Regions from separate parts of the Streptomyces sp. NPDC017943 genome, predicted to be linked through region 2. Evidence: riboswitches for the same ligand, from Rfam matches in the RefSeq annotation. Region 2 holds a riboswitch; each other region holds the start of a gene.
The links. Region 2 has a riboswitch for cobalamin ahead of ACH4C6_RS13045 (ABC transporter substrate-binding protein). Riboswitches for the same ligand answer to the same signal wherever they lie in the genome.

Region 1 (5,805 bases), on a different contig from region 2:
ACCGTCCGGGCCAGCCGGCGCACGGGCAGGGACCAGGCGTCCGTGCCGTCGACGGCGACGCGGCCGGTGGCGGGGCGCAGGACGCGGTAGACGGTGCGCAGCAGGCTGGACTTGCCGCTGCCGTTCGGTCCGACCAGGCCGATGACCTTGCCGGGGCGTGCGGTCAGGGAGGCTTCCTCGACCAGGCGGTGCGCGCCGGCGGTGAGGGTGACCGTGTCGATGACGAGCTCGGTGCCGGTCATGGTGCTCCTCGGTCGGTGCTCCGACGGGCGTCGCGGCGCATCAGCCACAGGAAGAAGGGCCCGCCGCACAGGGCGGTGAGCACTCCGACGGGGATCTCCATGGGCGCGGCGACCACGCGGGCGGCGATGTCGGCCCAGATGAGGAAGACCGCACCGCCGAGTGCGGCCGTCGGCAGAACGCGGCGGTGGTCGCCGCCGACGACGAGACGGACGATGTGGGGCAGCATCAGGCCGACGAAGCCGATCGGTCCGCAGGCCGCGACCAGGACGCCGGTGACGAGGGAGAGCAGGACGAACATACGGGCGCGGAAGCGTGCCACGTCCAGCCCCATCGTGGTCGCCGCCTCCTCACCGGCGAGCAGCAGGTTCAGGTTGCGGGCCTGCACCATGAGCACGCCGACGCCCAGCAGTAGGGCGGTGCTGGGAAGCCAGAGTGCGTCCCAGTCGACGCCGCCCAGGCCGCCGAGGGTCCAGGCGAGGACCGCTCGGGCCTCGTTGCCCCGGTCGGTGGTGAGCAGCAGCAGGTTCAGTACGGCGGTGAGGACGGCGGCGACGGCCACACCGGACAGCACCAGCCGGGTCGAGGTGATCCGGCCGCCGGTGCGGGCGCTGGCGTAGACGAGCAGCAGTGCGCCGAGGGCGCCCGCGAACGCGGCGGCCGACAGCGACGCCGCCCCGAACAGGGCCACACCGAACACGATCACCACGACGGCGCCAAGGGACGCCCCGGAGGAGACGCCGAGCAGGTAGGGCTCGGCGAGCGGGTTGCGGATCAGGGCCTGCAGGGCGGTTCCCACGACCGCCAGCCCGGCACCGGCCACGGCGCCGAGGAGGACGCGGGGCGCGCGGACGTCCAGCACGATGGTCTCCCGCGCCCGCGACCAGTCCGGTTCCCCCCAGTCGGCGCCCAGGGCGTGCGTCACGATGCCCCACACCTGGCCGGGCGGTACCTGGACCGACCCGATGGCCAGACCGGCGGTGGCGGAGATCGCCAGGAGGACGGCCAGGACGAGGAGGGTGACGGGGAGACCGGCCCGGCCGTCCCGCCCGTCGCCCTGGCGCCGTTTTCGCACGGCGCGCTCGGTACCGGTCTCGACGACCGGGGCCGTCACGCGAAGCTCTCGGGGTGGATGCCGCGGGCCAGGTCCTCGACCGCGTACGCCGAGCGGATGCCGACCAGCGTCGCGGTCAGTGGCAGGACGACGAACCGCTTGTTCCTGATCGCGGGCACGTCCTCGAGGGCGGGTTGGGAGAGCAGGAACTTCTTCTTCTGCGCGACGCTCCCTGCGCCGGCGTAGTCGTAGATCGCGATGACCTCCGGTTTGCGCTCGACGACCTGCTCCCAGGAGACGTCGCCGAAGACGTCGTCGAGGTCGGCGAAGACGTTCTTGCCGCCGGCCAGCCGGATCAGTTCGGTGCCCAGGCTCTTGCCGCCCGCGGTGAAGGCGGACTTGTCGCCGCTGTCGTACACGAAGACGGGGACAGCGGGCTCGCCCTCGACCTTGGCGGCGGCTTTGCCGACGCGGCCCGTGAGGTCGGCGACCAGCTTGTCGGCCCGGTCCGGGACGCCGAAGATCCTGCCGATCGTGCGGATCTCGTCGTAGGTGTCCTTCATCGTCACCCGCTTCTTGCCGCAGTACTCGCGGTTGAGGTGGGTGTCGATGCCGGCGTCGGCGAACGCCTTGCGGGAACGGCCCTCGTTCTCGGCGAAGGCGCTGCCGTAGCCGCCGTAGACCAGGTCGGGCTCGGCGTCCAGGACCGTCTCGAACGACGGTTCCTTCTCAGCCAGTTCCGGGATCTCCTCGTAGTCCTTCTTCAGCTCTGGCAGCACGGCCGAGTCGGGAAAGGCGGTGCCGACCATGTGGTCCCCGAGGCCGAGGGCGAGCATGAGTTCCGCCGGGTGCTGGTGGATGGTGACGACGCGGGAGGGCGGTTTGTCGTACGTCGTCTTCACGCCGCAGTTGTCGACGGTGACGGGGAAGCCCGTGGACGACGCGGCCGTGGCTTTCGCGTCCTCGGTGGTGTCCTGCGACGAGCCGCAGCCGGCGGTCAGCAGGGCCGCGCACAGGGCGGCGGCCGCGGCCGTGGCACGCCGGGCGTAGTGCCTTCGGGCAGGCGGGAACAGCGGGGGACGGTCGTGCACGTGAAGCCTCCTGCGGAGTCCGCGCTCCTCGGATCGGGCCCGCGACAGGGCAGTCTCCTGACTCCCGGATCGACGCTCCCCCTTGCCTTCCCGCGCGGTGCGCAGTGGCGTCTTCAGGGGTGCACTCCCCGGTCACAGTGGCGGGACCGTGCCGGATTCGCACCGGCTTCCTGTCTCCCGTCGCGGCGATGACCCGCTGATCCTACGATCCGCCCAGCTCGCGTCAAAAGGGCGCGTATATCGGCGCGTACGCCCCCACGCCCTCCGTCATGCCTCGCGGACCGCTCGCAGCACCAGCCGCTCGGCGTTCTCGTCGTAGGGGCGGCCGTCGAAACCACCGAAGATCTCCACCTGGCCGAACCCCGCCTCCTCGGCCATGCGCCGTAGCTCGACCGCGCTGTACACGAACCACACCAGGGTCGTCCGCGTCACCCGCTCACCCCGGAGGAGAGCCCAGTCGCTGCGCAGCCGTGCCCAGCCGTCCAGCACGCTGTCCGTTCCACCGTGAGCCCGCTCACCCCTCGGACTGTGCGCCGTCAGGGTTCCGTCAAAGCCGGAGGTCTCGCCGTCAGGGAGCCGTCAACGACCGGTCTGATCCGGCCACGGATGCGCTTTTCTCGTGCTGTCCGTTCAACCGAACCTCACCTCAGGAGTTCGCGATGGCCGATCTGGCCTTCGTCGTCACCACGATCGCGGTGTTCGCGCTGGTGGCTCTTGTCGCCAAGGGGGTGACGAAGCTGTGACCGCCGAGAACATCGTCGGCCTCGTCGTGGCCGTCTCCCTGCTGGGCTATCTCGTCCTCGCCCTGATCTTCCCGGAGAGGTTCTGAGACAAGCGATGGGTCCCGTACTCGCGGGCGTGCTCCAGCTGCTGGCTCTCATAGCGGCGCTCGCGCTCGTCCACAAGCCCCTCGGCGCCTATATGGCCAAGGTCTACACCTCCGACAAGCACCGGCGCGTCGAGAAGTGGATCTACAAGGGCATCGGTGCCGACCCCGACACGCAGATGCGCTGGCCCGCGTACCTGCGCGGCGTGCTCGCCTTCTCGGCCGTCGGCGTCCTGTTCCTCTACCTGCTCCAGCGTCTGCAGGGCCATCTGCCGGGCTCGCTGGGCTTCGCCGCCATCGACCCGGACCAGGCGTTCAACACCGCCGCGTCGTTCGTGAGCAACACGAACTGGCAGTCGTACTACGGCGAGCAGGCCATGGGCCACGTCGTGCAGACCGCCGGTCTGGCCGTGCAGAACTTCGTCTCGGCCGCCGTCGGCATGGCCGTCGCGGTGGCACTGGTGCGCGGGTTCGCGCGCTCGCGCACCGGTGAACTCGGCAACTTCTGGGCCGACCTGGTGCGCGGTGTCGTCCGTGTCCTGGTCCCGATCGCCGTGGTCGGCGCGCTCGTGCTCGTCGCGTGCGGTGTGATCCAGAACTTCTCCGGCATCCACGAGGTCGGCCAGTTCATGGGCGGCACGCAGCAGTGGAACGGCGGTGCGGTCGCCTCGCAGGAGGTCATCAAGGAGCTGGGCACCAACGGTGGCGGCTACTTCAACGCCAACTCCGCCCACCCCTTCGAGAACCCCACCCCCTTCACCAACCTGTTCGAGATCTTCCTGATCCTGCTGATCCCGTTCTCGATCACGCGGACCTTCGGCCTGATGGTCGGCTCGGTCAAGCAGGGCTACGCGATCCTCGCCACCATGGCCACCATCTGGGTCGGCTTCGTCGCGCTCATGATGTGGACCGAGTTCGCCCACCGCGGCACGGCCTTCGAGCTGGCCGGCGGGGCGATGGAGGGCAAGGAGGTCCGCTTCGGCATCGGCGGCTCGTCGATCTTCGCAGTGTCGACCACGCTGACCTCGACCGGTGCGGTGGACTCCTTCCACTCCTCCTTCACCGGCCTGGGCGGAGGCATCACCATGCTCGGCATGATGCTGGGCGAGATCGCACCCGGCGGTGCCGGCTCCGGCCTCTACGGCATGCTGATCATGGCGATCATCGCGGTGTTCATCGCCGGCCTGATGGTCGGCCGCACGCCCGAGTACCTCGGCAAGAAGATCGGCTCCCGCGAGATCAAGCTGGCGGCCTGCTACATCCTGGTCACTCCGGCGCTGGTGCTCGTCCTCACGGCCTTCGCGATGGCGCTGCCGACCCCGGCGCACTCGATGACCAACAGCGGGGCACACGGGTTCTCCGAGATCCTCTACGCCTACACGTCCGGCGCCAACAACAACGGCTCGGCGTTCGCGGGCCTGAACGCGGACACGCAGTGGTTCAACACCACGATCGGTCTCGCGATGCTGCTCGGCCGTTTCCTGCCGATGGTGTTCGTGCTGGCGCTGGCCGGCTCGCTCGCCGAGCAGAAACCGGTCCCGGAGACCGCGGGCACCCTGCGCACCGACAAGCCGCTGTACACCGGGCTGCTGGTCGGCGCCATCATCATCATCACCGGTTTGACGTACTTCCCGGCCCTCGCGCTGGGTCCGCTGGCCGAAGGGCTGGCGTGATGACCACCGACGTGAAGAAGCAGGACTCCATGTCCACTCCCACCCTCGCGCCCCACCGGGACGCACCCACCGGGCACAAGGCCCCCGAGGGCCGCGTGGGCGCGGGCCTCTTCGACCCCGGGCAGCTGGTCAGGTCGCTGCCGGACGCCTTCCGCAAGTTGGACCCGCGGGTGATGGTCAAGTCCCCCGTGATGTTCGTGGTGTGGATCGGGTCCGTGCTGACCACGGTCTTCTCCTTCACGGACCCGGGCGACTGGTTCGGCTGGACGATCAGCGCCTGGCTGTGGCTGACGGTGATCTTCGCCAACCTCGCGGAGGCCGTCGCCGAGGGCCGCGGCAAGGCCCAGGCCGACACCCTGCGCAAGGCCAGGACCGACACGGTCGCGCGCCGCCTCGTGGACGGCTGCGAGCAGAGTGTGCCCGGCACCGGGCTGAGGATCGGCGACCTGGTCGTCTGCGAGGCAGGTGACGTCATCCCCGGCGACGGGGACGTCGTCGAGGGCGTCGCCTCGGTCGACGAGTCGGCGATCACCGGCGAGTCCGCGCCCGTCATCCGCGAGTCGGGCGGTGACCGCTCGGCGGTCACCGGCGGCACCAGGGTCCTCTCCGACCGCATCGTCATCAAGATCACGACCAGGCCCGGTGAGACCTTCATCGACCGGATGATCAACCTGGTCGAGGGCGCGGCCCGGCAGAAGACGCCGAACGAGATCGCGCTCAACATCCTGCTGGCCTCGCTCACCGTCGTCTTCCTGCTCGCCTGTGCCACGTTGCCGCCGCTGGCGGACTTCGCGGGCACGCACCTGACGATGGTCGTGCTGGTCGCCCTGCTGGTCTGTCTGATCCCGACCACGATCGGCGCCCTGCTCTCCGCAATCGGCATCGCGGGCATGGACCGGCTGGTGCAGCGCAACGTGCTCG
Region 2 (5,805 bases):
CGATCACCCTCGTCCCTCTCTTGGTCCGATCCGCACCGGTGAGCTTCGGACTCGTCGGCGGTGTTCACGCGAGTACCCAGGAAGAGCAGCTCAGGACACCGATCGACGCGCCATTTCCAGCAACCGGCGGCTGGTCGGCACGTCGTGCGGGAACGGCAGGCGGGGCTGCCGGGCATGCGGCGCCCGGCGCGCGGCACTGCTTGCGCAGTCGGGCCCGGCCCTTCTCACGGCGCTCCACGCCGACTTGTCCGGACTCCGTGCGGCGCCGGGGCGGTCCGGGCCGCTCATCGCACCCTCCGTGTCCGGTACAGCACCGCCACGAACGCCGGCACCCCGACGAGCGACGTCACGACGCCCACCGGGACCCTCTGGGGGTCCAGCACGGTCCGGGCGAGGGTGTCGACCCACACCAGGAACACGGCGCCGGCCAGGGCCGTGACCGGCAGCAGCCGGACGTGGCCGGGGCCGGTGAGGGCCCGGGCGGCGTGCGGCAGGACCAGCCCGACGAAGCCGATGGCCCCGGCGGAGCTGACCAGCGCGGCCGTGAGCAGGGCCGTGACGCACAGCAGTACCAGGCGGGTCCGGGCCACGGAGACCCCGAGAGCGGCGGCGGTGTCCTGTCCGAGGGCGAAGACGTCGAGCGTACGGGCGTACCCCAGACACATCGTCAGGGCGACGGCCAGTGCGGCGAGGCACAGCCGGACGTCGGTCCAGCCCGCGCCGCCGAGCGAGCCGAGCAGCCAGAACAGCACGCCGCGGGTCGTCTCGGCGTCGGCCGAGGTCATCACGACGAACGAGGTCAGCGCGGAGAACAGCTGCATGGCGGCCACGCCCGCGAGGACGACCCGGTCGGTGGTGCCGCCGAGGGTGTGGCTGAGCAGCAGCACGAGCGCGAAGGAGACGAGGGCGCCGAAGAACGCGCCCGCGGACACCGACACGGCACCCCCGCCGACGCCCAGCACGACGACGGCGACCGCTCCCGTCGAGGCGCCGGAGGACACCCCGAGCACGAACGGGTCGGCCAGCGGGTTGCGCAGCAGCGACTGCATCACCGCCCCGCACACGGCGAGTCCGGCCCCGCACACGGCGGCGAGGAGGGTGCGCGGCAGCCGCAGCTGCCAGACGATGCCGTCCCGCACGGGCGTCAGCCCGGACTCCCCGAGGCCGAGATGGGCGGCCACGACCGACCACACGTCCCCGACGCCGATGTCGGCGGGGCCGATCGTGATGGCCGCGGCGACCGAGACCACGAGGGTCACGGCTCCGGCCGCGCCCAGCGCGAGCCCGGCGGCGCGGCGAGGGCGGACGCGGGGGCCGGCCGGATCCGGGGCGGTCACCCGGCCAGCCCGAACCGGCGCAGCCCCGCGGCCACCTGCTCCACTCCCTCGACCGTGCGGATGGTCGGGTTCATGGCCTGCCCGCTGAGCAGCACGTACCGCCGGTGGCGGACGGCGTCCATGGTCCGGGTGACCGGGTTGGACTCCAGGAAGGCGATCTTCTTCGCGGCCGATTCGGCGGTCTGCGACGTGCGGGTCAGGTCGCCGATGACGAGGACGTCCGGGTCGCGGTCGGCGACCGTCTCCCAGTTGATCTGCGGCCACTCGTCGTGGGTGTCGTCGAAGACGTTCTGCGCGCCGAGGGCCCGGGTGATGATGCCGGGCGCGCCGCAGCAGCCCGCCATGTAGGGCGAGTCGGAGTTGGCGAACCAGTACAGGAGGGTGACCCGGGAGGCGTCGAGGCCCGCGGTGGCCTGGTCCATCCGCCGTTGCAGGGAGGCCACGAGCCGGTCGCCGCGTTCCCGCTCGCCGAACATCGCGGCCAGGTCGCGCACTTCCCGGTAGACGGTGCCGATGCCGAGGGGCTTGCCGCGGGAGCCGTCGCCGCCGGAGCTGTTGTCCTTGCCGGCGCAGTCGGACGGGGAGACGTAGGTGGGGACGCCGAGCTTCTCGAACTGTTCCCGGGTGGCGACGCCGCCCTTGCCGAGGGTGGAGACGAACGAGGCGGTCACGAAGTCGGGGTCGGCGTCCAGGACCCGCTCGAAGGAGGGGTTGTTGTCGGCGAGCCGCGGCACCTCGGCGTTCTCCTTCTCGAGCCCTTTCATCACGGGGTCGGTCCAGGTGGCCGTGCCGGCGAGGCGGTCGGCGAGACCGAGGGAGAGCAGGATCTCGGTGGTGCCCTGGTCGAGGGAGACGGCGTGCCGCGGCGGGGACTCCACGCGGACCTCGTGCCCGCAGTTGCGGAGGGTGACGGCTGTCTTCCCGTCATGGCGGCCGGAGGGTTCCGTGCCGCCGCAACCGGCGAGGAGCAGGGAGCAGACGGCGAGCAGGGCGGCCGCGCGGGCGGGTCGGGCGAGGGGCACGGGGAACCAGTCCTCGGTCGTCGAGGGCTCGGTCGCGGAGCCCGGTCGTACAGTGCTCCCCCGCCGCGTCGGCCGCGGGGGCCGCCAGCAGGTCTTCGGACTCGGGTTCGTCCGGATCGGGGCGCCTTCCCGGACACGCGGTGCGTCCAGTGGCCGAGGCCCCGCCCGTCCCCCTCACCGCTGCGCGTCAGTTCCGGATTCGCACCGGATTCCCTGACCCACGTACATGGGTTCGACTGGCCTCGGCAAGCTATCACGGGGGTGCCGGGGAATCACCGGGCTGCCCGGGCCGTTGACCGGGAACAGTTCCTTTGCGACTCCCGAGGAGGTCACCGGTGTACGGCGACGAGGCAGCGGTCCGCAGGATTCTCACCGAACTCGGCGACACCTGGGCCGTGGTGGGCCTGTCGTCGAACCGGCAGCGTGCCGCGTACGGCGTGGCCGCGACGCTCCAGCGCTTCGGCAAGCGCGTGGTGCCGGTGCATCCGAAGGCGGAGACGGTGCACGGCGAGCAGGGGTACGCGAGCCTCGCGGACATCCCCTTCGAGGTGGACGTCGTGGACGTCTTCGTGAACAGCGACCTGGCCGGCGCGGTCGCGGACGAGGCCGTCGCCAAGGGCGCGAAGGGTGTCTGGTTCCAGCTCGGCGTCGTCGACGAGGCGGCGTACGAACGGACCCGCGCGGCGGGTCTGGAGATGGTGATGGACCGCTGCCCGGCCATCGAGATCCCCCGACTGGGGCGGTGACGAGGGCCGTCGCCGCGCTGTAGGCGGCCTCGGTGGACCGCTTGGTGCCGGAGACGGAGACGCGGGCGTTTCGCCGAGCAGCGCCCGGGCGCGGCGGCGCGCTACGGAACGGGAGCTCCGAGGCCCTCCACGACCTCGGCGCCCGGCAGTTCGGCGAGGGCCTTGCCCGGGACCAGCAGCTTGCCGCGGCGCCGGCCGCTGCCGACGAGGACGTAGGGCAGGTCGACCACGGCCGCGTCCACGAGGACGGGCCAGTCGGCGGGCAGCCCGATCGGGGTGATGCCGCCGTACTCCATGCCGGTCTCACCGGTCGCGGTGTCCATCGCGGCGAACGAGGCCTTGCGGGCGCCCAGTCGGCGGCGGACCACGCCGTTGACGTCGACCCGGGTGGTGGACAGCACGACGCACGCGGCGAGCGTGGTCCCGCCGCCGCGCTTGCCCGCGACGACCACGCAGTTGGCGGAGCGCTCCAGCAGGTCCTGCCCGTAGTGCTCCACGAAGGTCGCGGTGTCGGCCCAGGCGGGGTCGGTCTCGACGTAGACGATCCGGTCGGCGGGGACGCTGCCCCGCCAGTGGCGTACGGCGTCGGCTACGGGGGCGGTCAGCTCGTCGAGGCAGGCGGGGGCGGGCCGGGCGTCGTCGAAGTGTCCGAGGGGTGCGCGCATGGCCGCACGCTAACAACACCGCGGGGCCCGCCGCCCGGGCGTCTCAGGAGACGGGCGGCACCGAGACGGCCATGACCATCTCCATCGGCACGTCCCCGGTGTTGCCGTACGTGTGGGGCACGCCGGCCTCGAAGTGGACGCTGGCGCCGGCGGGCACCCGGTGCTCGGCCCCGTCGACGGTGAGCGTCAGCTCCCCGGCCGTGACGTGCAGCAGTTCGGTCGTGCCGGCCGGATGCGGGTCGGAGGGGCTGCTCTCGCCGGGCATCAGCCTCCAGTCCCACATCTCCAGCGGCCCGGGGGCCTCGGTGCCGGCGAGCAGCCGGTTGTAGCTGCCGGCGTCGGTGTGCCACAGCCGGACGGCCTGCTCGGCGGGGACGACGCGGACGTTCGGGCCCTGCTCGTGGTCGAGGAGGGTGGTGATGCTGACGCCGAGCGCGTCACCGATCTTCACGACGGTGCCCAGGCTGGGGTTGGTGCGGGCCTGCTCGATCTGGATGAGCATGCCGCGGCTGACTCCGGCGCGGGCGGCGAGCACGTCCAGCGTGAAGCCGCGCACCGCGCGCCAGTGCTTGACGCTGCGCGCCAGGGACTGGGTCAGCAGGTCGAGGTCCGACACGTTCCGTCCAATATTCTGTATGACATAGTTCAGCGAGCTGCACTATGGTGTGGTTGACCTGATCGTCCACTGAACTGTACTGCGAGGCATCCGTTCCATGACAGCGCTCTTCGCCCTGGCCACCAGCCTGCTCTGGGGCCTGGCCGACTTCGGCGGCGGACTGCTGACCCGCCGCACGCCCGCGCTCACCGTGGTCGTGGTCTCGCAGTCGATCGCGGTCGTCGTCCTGGGTGCGGTCGTCGTCGCCACGGGCGGCTGGAGCGAGGCCGGGCCGCAGCTGTGGTTCGCCGTCGCCGCCGGGCTGGTCGGGCCGGTGGCGATGCTGGCCTTCTACAAGGCCCTGGCCCTCGGGCCGATGGGCGTGGTCTCGCCGCTGGGGTCGATCGGCGTGGCCGTGCCCGTGGGGGTGGGACTGGTGCTGGGCGAGCGCCCCGGCCTGCTGCAGTTCGTCGGGATCCTCGTCGCGGTCGCCGGCATCTGCCTCGCCGGCGGGCCGCAGTTGCGCGGCGCGCCCGTGCAGCGCCAGGCCATCGCCCTGACCCTGCTCGCGGCCTTCGGGTTCGGCGCGGTGATGGCCCTGATCGCCGAGGCGTCGCACACCCTGACCGGTCTGTTCCTGGCCCTGTTCGTGCAGCGGGTGACCAACGTGGCCGCGGGCGGGGCGGCCCTGTACGTCTCGGTGCGGCGCGGCGCCCCCGCGCTCCCGGCGGACGGCTTCCCCTGGCACGCCCTACCCGCTCTCGCCTTCGTGGGCCTGGCGGACGTCGCCGCGAACGGCACCTACTCGATCGCCGCCCAGCAGGGGCCGGTCACGGTGGCGGCCGTGCTCGCCTCGCTCTACCCGGTGGTGACGGCGGTGGCCGCGCGCGGTGTGCTGCGTGAGCGGCTGCGGGCGGTCCAGGCGGCGGGCGCCGGACTGGCCCTGGTCGGTACGGTCCTGCTGGCCTCGGGCTGAGCCCGCGGGCGGCCGGCCCGCCGTGCGGCTCAGGAGCCCGGTTCGAGCTCCGCGAGTCCGGCCGCGGCCTCCTCGGCCAGCTCCGACAGCGCCCGCAGCTGCTCGGGCGTGACCCCCTCCGGGATGGGCACCGGCGCCGGGGTGCGCAGCGGCGGCTGCCAGCCGTCGCCGGGGGTCCAGCGGCGTACGACGCGGGCCGGCGCGCCCGCCACGACGGAGTGGTCCGGCACGGCGCCCCGGACGACCGCGCCCGCCGCCACCACCACGTTCCGGCCGATCCGGGCGCCGGGCAGGATCACCGCGCCGGTGCCGATCCAGCAGCCCGGCCCGATCTCCACCGGCTCCATGCGCGGCCACTGCCTGCCGATCGGCTGGTGCGGGTCGTCGTAGGAGTGGTTCGTGGACGTGACGTAGACGTAGGGCCCGAAGTAGCAGTCACTGCCGATGGTGACCGTCGTGTCCGC
Region 3 (5,805 bases), on a different contig from region 2:
GGCCAGGGCCGGCAGTACCAGGCGCCACATGTTCTGGTCGCAGCCGAACCCGTGCGCGAGGAGGAGCACGGGGGCATCAGCCTGCCCGATGACGTTCACGTTGTTCCTGCGGCGGATGTCCATACCGGCCATGGTCCCATCCCGCCGGATCCGCCACGACGGCGGGCGACACGGGAAGGGGAGTCAGCCCAGGTGGAGCGGGAAGCGGGGCGTCCGCTCCGCCAGCGCGGCCTGCTCCGCCCCGGTCGGGGCCCGCCTGCCGGTGCCGATCAGCAGCGCGTCCGCGTCGCTGAAGGACGCCGGGAACGGCGAGCCGGCGATCCCCTCCAGCATCTCCCGCGACCGGCGGAGCGCGGCCGCCGGCGGCTGCGGCGCGCGGGGCACGTGCGCGATCAGGTCGAGGTGGTGCAGGGTCCACTCCAGCACGTACGCCGACAGGTAGTCCGCCACCGTGAGGACCTCGCCACGGGTGCCCACCCGCCGGGCCGGGTCCGCGAGCAGGGCGGCGCGGCCCGCGGCGGAGCCGACGTCGTCCAGGTGGAACGCGAGCAGGCGCGGGTCCTCGTACGCGGACGCCAGCCGGACGGTCAGCGCGTCCAGGGGGTCGTCGCCGGTGGGCGGCGCGGCGGAGACCTCCCAGTACGTCAGCGCGTCCCGGGTCGGCTCCCGGTCCGACGGGGTCGCCAGGGTGATGAGGACGTCCTGCGCGTCGATGACCAGATGGCACACCAGGTCGCGCACCAGCCAGCCCGTGCAGCCGGACGGGCGTCCGAAGTCCACGTCGTCCAGGGCGGCGACCGCCCCGCGCAGCGCCGTCCAGGACGGGGAGAAGAGATCCACCCCCGGAACGTAGTGGGGTCCGGCGGGGAGGGACAAGCGCCTTTCGGGGCAGTCGAACCGGTGACGGGGCGGTCGCGGGGGTGCGTCGCCGGTGATCCCCTCGCGCACGAGGCACGTTCCGGCACTGCGAGCCCCACCCGGACGGACCGGTGGGCCACGGCGGTCAGGGAACCCCCGGGTTTCGTCCGCCGCCGCGGACCCGTGCAGTCCTACGTCGACCGAACCGGCGACCCCTCCGGCACGGCATCCGCTCGTCCGGCGACCAGGGCCGCGAGCTCCTCCGGCGTGCGGGGGCAGGGCTGCGAGCCGGTCACCAGGCCGTGGGCGCGCAGCAGGTGAGCGGCCGCGGCTCCCCACGGCAACCGCAGTCCCGCCGCGTGCAGCAGATCGGTGCGCGCCAGGGCCACCGGAGCCGGCCCGGTGCGCACGCCGGACGGGGTGAGCAGCGCCGCGTCGTCGGCCCAGCGCAGGGCGAGGTCGACGTCGTGGGTGGCCATCACCACGGTGGTGCCGCTCGCGCGCAGTCCGTCCAGGGTGGCGAGCAGCCGTTCCTGGCCCTCCGGGTCGAGCCCGGCCGTCGGCTCGTCCAGGATCAGCACCCGCGGACGCATCGCGACGGCGCCCGCGATGGCGGTCCGCTTGCGCTGGCCGTAGGACAGCAGGTGCGTGGGCCGGTCGGCCAGCGCGGTGATGTCCAGGGCCGCCAGCGCCTCCGCCACCCGCTCGCGCACCTGCCCGTCCGGCAGACCGAGGTTCAGCGGCCCGAACGACACGTCCTGCTCCACGGAGGCCGCGAACAGCTGGTCGTCCGGGTCCTGCACCACGAGCTGCACCGTCGTCCGCAGCCGGGTCAGCCCCTTGCGGTCGTACGTCACCGCCCGCCCTTCGAGGCTCAACTCGCCCCGGGTCGGGCGCAGTCCGCCGCTCAGCAGCCGCATCAGGGTCGTCTTGCCGCTGCCGTTGCGGCCGAGCAGCGCGAGTGCGCGGCCCTCGGTGACGGTGAAGTCCAGACCGCTGAGCACGGCCGGGCCGTCCTCGTAGGCGAAGGAGGCGCCCCGCAGGGCGACGAGGGCTGGCTCGCTCACAGCGGCGGCCTTTCCAGGAGGAAGGTGAGGGCGGCCAGCACCGCGAGCAGCAGGCAACTGACGGCCGTGAAACGGACGGAGACACGCGCCTCGGGGACCAGGACGCGCAGCGTGCCGTCGTAGCCGCGCCCGGCCAGACCGGCCTGGAGGCGGGAGGCCCGGTCGAAGGCCCGCACGAACGCCGTGGCACCGAGACCGGCCAGGGAGCGCCACTCGGCGCGGCGGCCGGTGTGACCGAGCCGGGCCGCCTGGGCCTGCCGGATGCGGCGCACGGAGTCCAGCAGCAGAAAGCTCATCCGGTACGTCACCAGCGCCACGTCCACCACGGGCGCCGGGACCCCCGCGCGCACCAGGCGCGGCAGCAGGTCGGACATGGGCGTGGTGAAGGCGAACAGCAGCACGCCCAGCGAGGCCGCGGAGGTGCGCAGCATCAACTCCCCGGCCCGCAGCGGACCGTCGGCGGCGAGGGAGACGAACCCGCCCGGCCCGCCGACCTGCACCAGCAGGGTCAGCGCGCCGGTCGCGCAGAAGCCCAGCGGCACCCGGTAGGCCCGCCACAGGCGCCGCCCGGGCACACCGGCCGGACCGAGCAGGAGCACGACCGCGGTGGCGAGCACCAGGGCCGCGCCCGGCCAGGGCGGCAGACAGACGGCCAGCACGGTCAGGCCCAGTCCGAGCACGGCCTTGTCCACGGGATGACGGCGGCGCCAGCGGCTGCTGTGCGCCGCCGCGTCGATCGGCAGCACCCGGGCTCAGTCCTTCGCGGAGACGGACTCCCCGGCGGCCGGGGGAGCGGCCGCCGCCTCCCGCTCCAGCGCCCGCTGTTCGCCCTGCCGTCGTCCCCGGCGCAGCCCGAAGTAGTAGGCGAGGACACCGGCGCCGAGCGCGGCCTGGAGGGAGAACAGGACCGACTCGATCTCCCCGGACGGCGGTTCGTACAGGGGGGAGAACCACGGCTCGTAGTCGGGCTCGATCTCGGTGATCGCCGTCTCGGCCTCGGCGTCGGCGCCGGTGAAGGGCTCCTCCTTGTGGTCGCCGAGGCCGAGCACGAGCGGCAGCACGGCGAGCGCGGCCACGACGAACAGCAGCAGCAGGTTGATCTTCGTGTTCCGGCTCATCGGGCCACCGCCTCGGTCTCGTCGCGCGTCTCCTTGGCGGTGAGCAGCACGCCGAGCCGCGTCAGCTCGCCCTTGCTGGACTGCACCAGCAGCCGCATCACGAGGACCGTCAGCAGTCCCTCGCTCACCGCGAGCGGGATCTGCGTGAGGGCGAAGATGGAGCCGAACTTGCCGAGCGCGCCCAGGAAACCGCTGCCCGGGTCGGGGAAGGCGAGCGCCAGCTGCACGCTGGTGACGCAGTATGTGGACAGGTCGGCGACGAACGCGCCGCAGAACACCGTCACCATCAGCGGCACGTCGAACCGCCGCAGCAGCTTGTACACGGCGTACCCGGCCCAGGGCCCGACGATCGCCATGGAGAAGACGTTGGCGCCGAGCGTGGTCAGCCCGCCGTGGGCGAGCAGCAGCGCCTGGAAGAGCAGGGTGATGGTGCCGAGCACGGTCATGACGGGCGGCCGGAACAGGATGGCCCCCAGGCCCGTGCCCGTCGGGTGGGAGCAACTGCCCGTGACGGAGGGCAGTTTCAGCGCGGACAGGACGAACGTGAAGGCGCCGGAGGCGCCGAGGAGCAGGGTGCTCTCGGGGTGCTCGCGCACCTCACGGGTGAGTGACCGGACCCCGTGGACGACGAACGGCGCCGACGCGACGCCCCAGGCGACCGCGTGCGCCGGAGGAAGGAAACCCTCGGCTATGTGCATGGCTCAGCAGACCCTCTCCAGCACCTCGTGGATGGTTGACGCGCCTTGGCCGGTCTCCTGGCTGACGGGTACCACCGCCCGGACTCCGCCTTCCCGGGTCACAAGGACCCAGTGGCTGCCCGCGAGGGCCGGAGCCGGACTTCCCGATTCACAGTGGCGAGGGCCGCACCGGCATCACACCGGATTTCCCGTTCACCAAGGCCAGGTGACAATAAGGCCCGGATCAGGACGAGCACAACCCGCACCCGGGGGCGCGCGAGGGGCGCCCCCTCGCACACCGGCGCACCTGGGGCTCCGCCGGGGGAACGCCTCGTGGGTCAGTCGTCGCCCTCGTCCCCGCCGTCCTCGGCCTCGCCGTCCCCCTGCTGCGCGGGCGGTTGCTCCTGCTCCGGCTGCTCCGCCTCCGCCGGTGGCTCGGCGCCCGCGTCCGGCGGGGGTGCGGTGCTCTCGGCGGCCGGAGAGGGCGGGGCCTGCTCGACCGGCGTCGTGCCGGGCGGGGTGACATCGGCCACCGTCCCGGTGGCCGGCGTGGCGGCGGCCGGGCCGGAGTCCGGCCGCGATCCCGACGCCGGGCCGGAACTCGCCGCGGCGGTGGGGGTGCTCGCGGTGGGCGAGGGGCCCGGGTCGGTGCCCTCCGTGGCGGTGTCGTCCGGCGAGAACCACTGCATGCCGATGAGCATCGCGGCGACGAACAGCGCCGCGGCCGCGACCGCGGCGACGGCCTTCGAACGGTTTCCGCTCCCCCCGCCGCGTCGCCCACCGCGCCCGGGACGCGCCGCCTGCGCCGCGCGGGCCGCGCTGCGCGACCCGGGTGCCGCCGGCAGCGCGTACGTGGTCGGGCTGCTCGCCCCCGCGCCCGCAGGGGTGCCGTGAGCGGCCGGTGCGGGCCGGGGCCGGGACCGCCCGGGCGCCGACATCTCCGGCAGCGGCTCGGGCAGCCCCCGCCAGGCGCCGCCCGCGAACCACTCGGCCGCCTGCTGCGCGGTGGGCCGGTCCTCGGGCTGCTTGGCGAGCAGGCCGAGCAGGTAGTTCTCGAACGCCGGCGGCAGACCGGAGACGCCCAGCTCGCGGGGCGGCACCGGAGCGGCGTCGAGGTGCTGGTGGAGCAGGGCGACGGCGCTGTCCGCCTCGAACGGGGGGCGGCCGCTGAGGAGCTGGTAGAGCACGCAGCCCAGCGAGTACATGTCGGAGGCGGGGCCCGCGGGTTTGCCCAGGGCGCGTTCGGGGGCCAGGTACATCCCCGTGCCGACGATCTGGCCGGTGGCGGTGAGCGCGGCGCCGGGGTCGTCCATGAAGCGCGCGATGCCGAAGTCGCCGATCTTCAGGGTGCCGCGGGCGTCGAGCAGCAGGTTGGCGGGTTTCACGTCCCGGTGCACGATGCCCTGTGCGTGCGCGGCGGCGAGGCCGGCGGAGGCCTGTGCCGCCAGGACCGCCACGCGCTCGGCGGGCAGCGCGCCCGACGTGGCGAGCAGCTGGGAGAGACTGTCGCCGTCGACGAGCTCCATCACCAGGTAGAGCCGGTTGTCGAACTCGCCGAAGTCCAGCACGCCGACCACGTGGGGGTGGTTCAGGCGCCCGGCGGTCTGGGCCTCCAGCCGGAACCGCGAGGTCGCGGTGGCGTCGGTGTCCTGGGGCAGCAGCAGCTTGACGGCCACCGCTCTGGCGAGCGTCTCGTCGTACGCACGCCAGACCTCTCCCATTCCACCGCGCCCGATCTCCACATCCAGCCGGTAGCGGCCCGCTAGCAGCACTCGTCCTCGTCTCACGCTCAGGGGAAGGTCCGCCGCCGCAGACCGAACTCCCCGCGCATGCACGGAGATTGCCGAGGGCTGCCGCAGCCGCCCCAGGATACTGGCGCCGCGCGCCCCCGCGATCCCCCGGCGGAGGCGGCCCTTCCACGCCCGGGAGGGCGGGCTGACCACCAGGGGCCGGACGCGGCCCGCGGCCCCGCAGGACGTGCTCTCGCGGTGTGGTGGCGGGGGCCTGCCGGCGGCCGGGGTGGGGCGGGTCGGCCCGGCGGTCGGGGGCCGGGTGGCCCGTCGTGGCCCGACCGGGGCCGCGGGC
Region 4 (5,805 bases), on a different contig from region 2:
GAGCATGAGCACCGACGTCAGCAGTGCGGAGAACGAGACGGGGGCACCCGTCCGTACCGCGCGCGTGCCCAAGTACTACCGCCTGAAGAAGCACCTGCTCGACATGACCGAGACCCAGGCGCCCGGTACCCCGGTGCCGCCCGAGCGCACCCTGGCGGCGGAGTTCGACACCTCGCGCACCACCGTGCGCCAAGCGCTGCAGGAACTCGTGGTCGAGGGCCGGCTGGAACGCATCCAGGGCAAGGGCACCTTCGTCGCCAAGCCGAAGGTCTCGCAGGCGCTGCAGCTCACCTCGTACACCGAGGACATGCGCGCACAGGGCCTGGAGCCCACCTCGCAGCTGCTGGACATCGGCTACATCACCGCCGACGACCGGCTGGCCGGTCTGCTCGACATCACCCCGGGCGGGCGGGTGCTGCGCATCGAGCGGCTGCGCATGGCCAACGGTGAGCCGATGGCCATCGAGACCACCCACCTGAGCGCCAAGCGCTTCCCCGCGCTGCGCCGGTCGCTGGCCAAGTACACCTCCCTCTACACCGCGCTCGCCGAGGTCTACGACGTCCACCTCGCGGAGGCCGAGGAGACCATCGAGACGTCGCTGGCGACCCCGCGCGAGGCCGGACTGCTCGGCACGGACGTGGGCCTGCCGATGCTGATGCTGTCCCGGCACTCGCTGGACCGGGACGGCCAGCCGGTGGAGTGGGTGCGCTCGGTGTACCGGGGTGACCGGTACAAGTTCGTGGCCCGTCTCAAGCGGCCCCAGGACTGACGCGACGGCCGCCGAACCCCCGATTGCTTTTGGGTACCGCATTGCGGACGAGGGGTTCCGCTTGCGCCGCACCCTGACCTAGATTGCCTGCGCATTGCACAGGTGATCACTGAGGGGACGGAGCCGCCTGATGTCGCAAGCCCCAGAATCCAGCAGAGGTCCGGTGGTGACGCCCGTGCGCGTCGTCATCGGCCTCTGTCTTGTCGCGCCCTTCGTGGCCATGCTCTGGGTCGGCTCGTACGCGAAGACCGACCCGGCTCTCATCGGGATCCCGTTCTTCTACTGGTACCAGATGGCGTGGGTGCTGATCTCCACCGCACTGACGATGATCGCCTACAAGCTGTGGCAGCGTGACCAGCGCTCCCGCTCGGCCGCGAAGGGCGGTGCGTCGCGGTGAAGGACGGCGTGAACGGCGTCGCACTCGCCGTCTTCATCTTCTTCTTCCTGCTCGTCACGGTCATGGGCTTCCTGGCCGCGCGCTGGCGCAAGGCCGAGAACGAGCACAGCCTGGACGAATGGGGCCTGGGCGGCCGCTCGTTCGGCACCTGGATCACCTGGTTCCTGCTCGGCGGCGACCTGTACACGGCCTACACGTTCGTCGCGGTACCCGCGGCGATCTACGCGGCCGGCGCGGCCGGCTTCTTCGCCGTGCCGTACACGATCCTGGTGTACCCGCTGATCTTCACCTTCCTGCCCCGCCTGTGGTCGGTCTCCCACAAGCACGGCTACGTCACGACCTCCGACTTCGTGCGCGGCCGGTTCGGCTCCAAGGGGCTGTCGCTCGCGGTGGCCGTGACCGGCATCCTGGCGACCATGCCGTACATCGCCCTCCAACTGGTCGGCATCCAGGCCGTACTGGACGTGATGGGCGTCGGCGGCGGCGAGAACACCAACTGGTTCATCAAGGACCTGCCGCTGCTGATCGCGTTCGGCGTGCTGGCGGCGTACACGTACTCCTCGGGCCTGCGGGCGCCGGCGCTGATCGCGTTCGTGAAGGACACCCTGATCTACCTCGTCATCGCGGTGGCGATCATCTACATCCCGATCAAGCTGGGCGGCTTCGACGAGATCTTCGCCAAGGCCGGTGAGGCGTACAGCCAGACCAACCCGGCCACGGGTGCGCCGCGCGGTGCGCTGACGCCGCCGGAGGCGGGCCAGTGGACGTACGCCACGCTCGCGCTGGGCTCCGCGCTGGCGCTGTTCATGTACCCGCACTCGATCACGGCGACGCTGTCCTCGAAGAGCCGTGAGGTGATCCGCCGCAACACCACGATCCTGCCGCTGTACTCGCTGATGCTGGGCCTGCTCGCGCTGCTCGGCTTCATGGCGATCGCGGCCGGCATCAAGGTGCAGAACGGGCAGCTGGCGATCCCGCAGCTGTTCGAGACGATGTTCCCGGACTGGTTCGCCGGTGTGGCCTTCGCGGCCATCGGCATCGGCGCGCTGGTGCCCGCGGCCATCATGTCCATCGCGGCCGCGAACCTGTTCACCCGCAACATCTACAAGGACTTCCTCAAGCCGGACGCCACCCCCGCGCAGGAGACCAAGGTCTCCAAGCTGGTCTCGCTGCTGGTGAAGGTGGGCGCGCTGGTCTTCGTCCTCACCATGGACAAGACGGTCGCCATCAACTTCCAGCTGCTGGGCGGCATCTGGATCCTGCAGACCTTCCCGGCCCTGGTCGGCGGCCTGTTCACCCGCTGGTTCCACCGCTGGGCGCTGCTCGCGGGCTGGGCGGTCGGCATGGTCTACGGCACCCTCGCCGCCTACGGCGTGGCCTCCCCGACGCAGAAGCACTTCGGCGGCTCGTCGAAGGAGATCCCCGGCATCGGCGAGATCGGCTACATCGGCCTCACGGCGTTCGTGCTGAACGTGGTCGTGACGGTCGTCCTGACCTTCGTCCTGAAGGCGGTGAAGGCCCCCGACGGCGTCGACGAGACCAAGCCGGAGGACTACACGGCCGACGCGGGCGACCCGGGAGTCCAGGTGGAGCTTCCGCCGGCCACCGCCGGATCGTCGCACTGACCCGAACGGCGCGGCACGCCGCGACCACCGAACGGCGGGCCGCCGTGACCGAACGTCACGGCGGCCCGCCGTCATGTGAAGCCGACACTCCGACACCCCCGCGACACTACATCTGGGGGTGCCACCCGGGCCCGGCACAAGATGTATGCTCATGCTCGCTGTCGCCGCAGGGGAATCCGGTGCGAATCCGGAACTGTCCCGCAACGGTGAACCCATGCCCCTCTGCGCGCATGACGGTCAGTCCGAGGACCTGCCGACAGTGCACCCGGCCGCCGGCCGGTGTGCCCTGACGTCCGGGCCTCGTGGAATGGGCCGGTGGACGCGTGACGCCGTGTGCGTCCGTGTGCTGCCCCCTGCCCTCGGCGAGGCCCCGTGCCGAGCGAGGGAGAGCCCCCGTGACCATCGCGCCAGCGGATCCGGCCGCAGCCGCCGAACCGGAGCAGGACGCTCCCGGTGCCGCGCTGCTGCGGACCCTGACCGAACTGACCGCCGACCTCCCCGACGCCGACCCCGGCCGGGTCGCCGCCGCCGCGCTGCGCGGCCGGTCCGCGCAGGCGGACGAGCGGGAGCTGCGGGACCTGGCGACGGAGGCGGCGGCGGGCCTCATCTCGGAGGACCCGGCCTACTCCCGGCTGGCCGCACGCCTGCTGACCATCGGCATCCGCGAGGAGGCCGCCTCGCAGGGGGTCACGTCCTTCACCGGGTCCGTCGCGGTCGGCCACCGCGAGGGGCTCATCGCCGACCGCACCGCGGAGTTCGTACGCGTCCACGCCCCCCGCCTCGACGCGCTGGTCGACGGCGCCGCCGACGACCGCTTCGGCTACTTCGGCCTGCGCACGCTGTACAGCCGCTACCTGCTGCGGCACCCGATCACCCGCAAGGTGGTCGAGACACCCCAGTACTTCCTGCTGCGGGTGGCGAGCGGCCTCGCCGAGGACGACACCGCCCGCGCGGTGGACGAGGTCGCGGCGCTCTACGGGCTCATGAGCCGCCTCGACTACCTGCCCTCCTCCCCCACCCTCTTCAACTCCGGCACCCGGCATCCCCAGATGTCGTCCTGCTACCTGCTCGACTCCCCCCAGGACGAGCTGGACTCGATCTACGACCGCTACCACCAGGTCGCGCGCCTGTCGAAGCACGCGGGCGGCATCGGCCTGGCCTACTCCCGCATCCGTGCCCGGGGTTCGCTGATCCGCGGCACCAACGGCCACTCCAACGGCATCGTCCCGTTCCTGAAGACCCTCGACGCCTCGGTCGCCGCGGTGAACCAGGGCGGCCGCCGCAAGGGAGCCGCCGCGGTCTACCTGGAGACCTGGCACGCGGACATCGAGGAGTTCCTGGAGCTGCGGGACAACACCGGCGAGGACGCCCGGCGCACGCACAACCTCAACCTGGCGCACTGGGTGCCGGACGAGTTCATGCGGCGCGTGAACGCGGACGCGCAGTGGTCGCTGTTCTCCCCCTCGGACGTGCCCGAACTGGTCGACCTGTGGGGCGAGGAGTTCGACGCCGCGTACCGTGCGGCCGAGGCGAAGGGCCTGGCGCGGAAGACCCTGCCCGCCCGTGAGCTGTACGGCCGCATGATGCGCACCCTCGCGCAGACCGGCAACGGCTGGATGACCTTCAAGGACGCCGCCAACCGCACCGCCAACCAGACGGCCGAGCCCGGCCACGTGGTGCACTCCTCCAACCTCTGCACGGAGATCCTCGAGGTCACCGACGACGGGGAGACGGCGGTCTGCAACCTCGGCTCGGTCAACCTCGGCGCCTTCGTGACCGGCGGGGACATCGACTGGGAGCGGCTGGACGAGACCGTCCGCACGGCGGTGACGTTCCTCGACCGGGTCGTGGACATCAACTTCTACCCGACCGAGCAGGCGGGCCGCTCCAACGCCCGCTGGCGCCCGGTCGGCCTCGGCGCGATGGGCCTGCAGGACGTCTTCTTCCAGCTGCGCCTGCCCTTCGACTCGCCCGAGGCCAAGGCCCTGTCGACCCGGATCGCCGAGCGCATCATGCTCGCCGCGTACGAGGCGTCCGCCGATCTCGCCGAGCGCAGCGGCCCGCTGCCCGCCTGGGAGAAGACCCGCACCGCCCGGGGCGTCCTGCACCCCGACCACTACGACGTGGAACGGACGTGGCCCGAGCGCTGGGCCGCCCTGCGCGAGCGGATCGCCGCGACCGGCCTGCGCAACTCCCTGCTCCTGGCCATCGCGCCCACGGCCACCATCGCCTCGATCGCGGGCGTGTACGAGTGCATCGAGCCGCAGGTGTCCAACCTGTTCAAGCGCGAGACGCTGTCGGGCGAGTTCCTCCAGGTGAACTCCTACCTGGTGGACGAGCTGAAGCGGCTCGGCGTGTGGGACGCCCGCACCCGGGAGGCCCTGCGCGAGGCGAACGGCTCGGTGCAGGACTTCGCCTGGATCCCCGAGGACGTGCGCGCCCTCTACCGCACGGCGTGGGAGATCCCGCAGCGCGGCCTGATCGACATGGCGGCGGCCAGGACCCCGTTCCTGGACCAGTCCCAGTCCCTGAACCTGTTCCTGGAGACGCCGACCATCGGCAAGCTCTCCTCGATGTACGCCTACGCCTGGAAGTCCGGGCTGAAGACCACGTACTACCTGCGTTCGCGCCCGGCGACCCGCATCGCCCGCGCCGCCCGGGCCACCGTGCCCGTGCAGGCCACCCCCGACCCCGAGGCGGTCGCCTGCTCCCTGGAAAACCCCGAGTCCTGCGAGGCCTGTCAGTGATGAGCACCCAGAACCTTCTCGACCCCGGCTTCGAGCTGACCCTGCGCCCCATGCGCTACCCGGACTTCTACGAGCGCTACCGGGACGCCATCAAGAACACCTGGACCGTGGAGGAGGTCGACCTCCACTCCGACGTCGCCGACCTCGCCAAGCTCTCCCCCGCCGAGCAGCACCTCATCGGCCGGCTGGTGGCCTTCTTCGCGACGGGCGACTCGATCGTCGCGAACAACCTGGTGCTGACGCTGTACAAGCACATCAACTCCCCTG

Region 1: linked by a shared signal. The riboswitch ahead of ACH4C6_RS19435 (ABC transporter substrate-binding protein) and the one ahead of ACH4C6_RS13045 (ABC transporter substrate-binding protein) in region 2 are both predicted to bind cobalamin.
Region 3: linked by a shared signal. The riboswitch ahead of ACH4C6_RS07820 (energy-coupling factor ABC transporter permease) and the one ahead of ACH4C6_RS13045 (ABC transporter substrate-binding protein) in region 2 are both predicted to bind cobalamin.
Region 4: linked by a shared signal. The riboswitch ahead of ACH4C6_RS02220 (ribonucleoside-diphosphate reductase subunit alpha) and the one ahead of ACH4C6_RS13045 (ABC transporter substrate-binding protein) in region 2 are both predicted to bind cobalamin.

What each region holds. Positions count from the first base shown of each region.
Region 1 covers NZ_JBIRHH010000005.1:559,846-565,650, reverse strand. The annotation lists gene ACH4C6_RS19445 (ABC transporter ATP-binding protein) at 1-242, opposite strand, end outside; gene ACH4C6_RS19440 (FecCD family ABC transporter permease) at 239-1,354, opposite strand; gene ACH4C6_RS19435 (ABC transporter substrate-binding protein) at 1,351-2,385, opposite strand; cobalamin riboswitch at 2,436-2,559, opposite strand; gene ACH4C6_RS19430 (hypothetical protein) at 2,653-2,874, opposite strand; gene kdpF (K(+)-transporting ATPase subunit F) at 3,125-3,214, shown strand; gene kdpA (potassium-transporting ATPase subunit KdpA) at 3,223-4,884, shown strand; gene kdpB (potassium-transporting ATPase subunit KdpB) at 4,884-5,805, shown strand, end outside.
Region 2 covers NZ_JBIRHH010000003.1:787,337-793,141, forward strand. The annotation lists gene ACH4C6_RS13040 (FecCD family ABC transporter permease) at 285-1,337, opposite strand; gene ACH4C6_RS13045 (ABC transporter substrate-binding protein) at 1,334-2,359, opposite strand; cobalamin riboswitch at 2,428-2,615, opposite strand; gene ACH4C6_RS13050 (CoA-binding protein) at 2,695-3,105, shown strand; gene ACH4C6_RS13055 (YbaK/EbsC family protein) at 3,207-3,770, opposite strand; gene ACH4C6_RS13060 (XRE family transcriptional regulator) at 3,814-4,386, opposite strand; gene ACH4C6_RS13065 (EamA family transporter) at 4,484-5,341, shown strand; gene ACH4C6_RS13070 (acyltransferase) at 5,371-5,805, opposite strand, start outside.
Region 3 covers NZ_JBIRHH010000002.1:625,755-631,559, reverse strand. The annotation lists gene ACH4C6_RS07845 (alpha/beta fold hydrolase) at 1-123, opposite strand, end outside; gene ACH4C6_RS07840 (maleylpyruvate isomerase N-terminal domain-containing protein) at 184-840, opposite strand; gene ACH4C6_RS07835 (energy-coupling factor ABC transporter ATP-binding protein) at 1,050-1,925, opposite strand; gene cbiQ (cobalt ECF transporter T component CbiQ) at 1,922-2,671, opposite strand; gene ACH4C6_RS07825 (energy-coupling factor ABC transporter substrate-binding protein) at 2,678-3,043, opposite strand; gene ACH4C6_RS07820 (energy-coupling factor ABC transporter permease) at 3,040-3,741, opposite strand; cobalamin riboswitch at 3,771-3,956, opposite strand; gene ACH4C6_RS07815 (protein kinase) at 4,059-5,492, opposite strand.
Region 4 covers NZ_JBIRHH010000001.1:507,484-513,288, forward strand. The annotation lists gene ACH4C6_RS02205 (GntR family transcriptional regulator) at 5-769, shown strand; gene ACH4C6_RS02210 (DUF3311 domain-containing protein) at 900-1,166, shown strand; gene mctP (monocarboxylate uptake permease MctP) at 1,163-2,791, shown strand; cobalamin riboswitch at 2,930-3,064, shown strand; gene ACH4C6_RS02220 (ribonucleoside-diphosphate reductase subunit alpha) at 3,187-5,538, shown strand; gene ACH4C6_RS02225 (ribonucleotide-diphosphate reductase subunit beta) at 5,538-5,805, shown strand, end outside.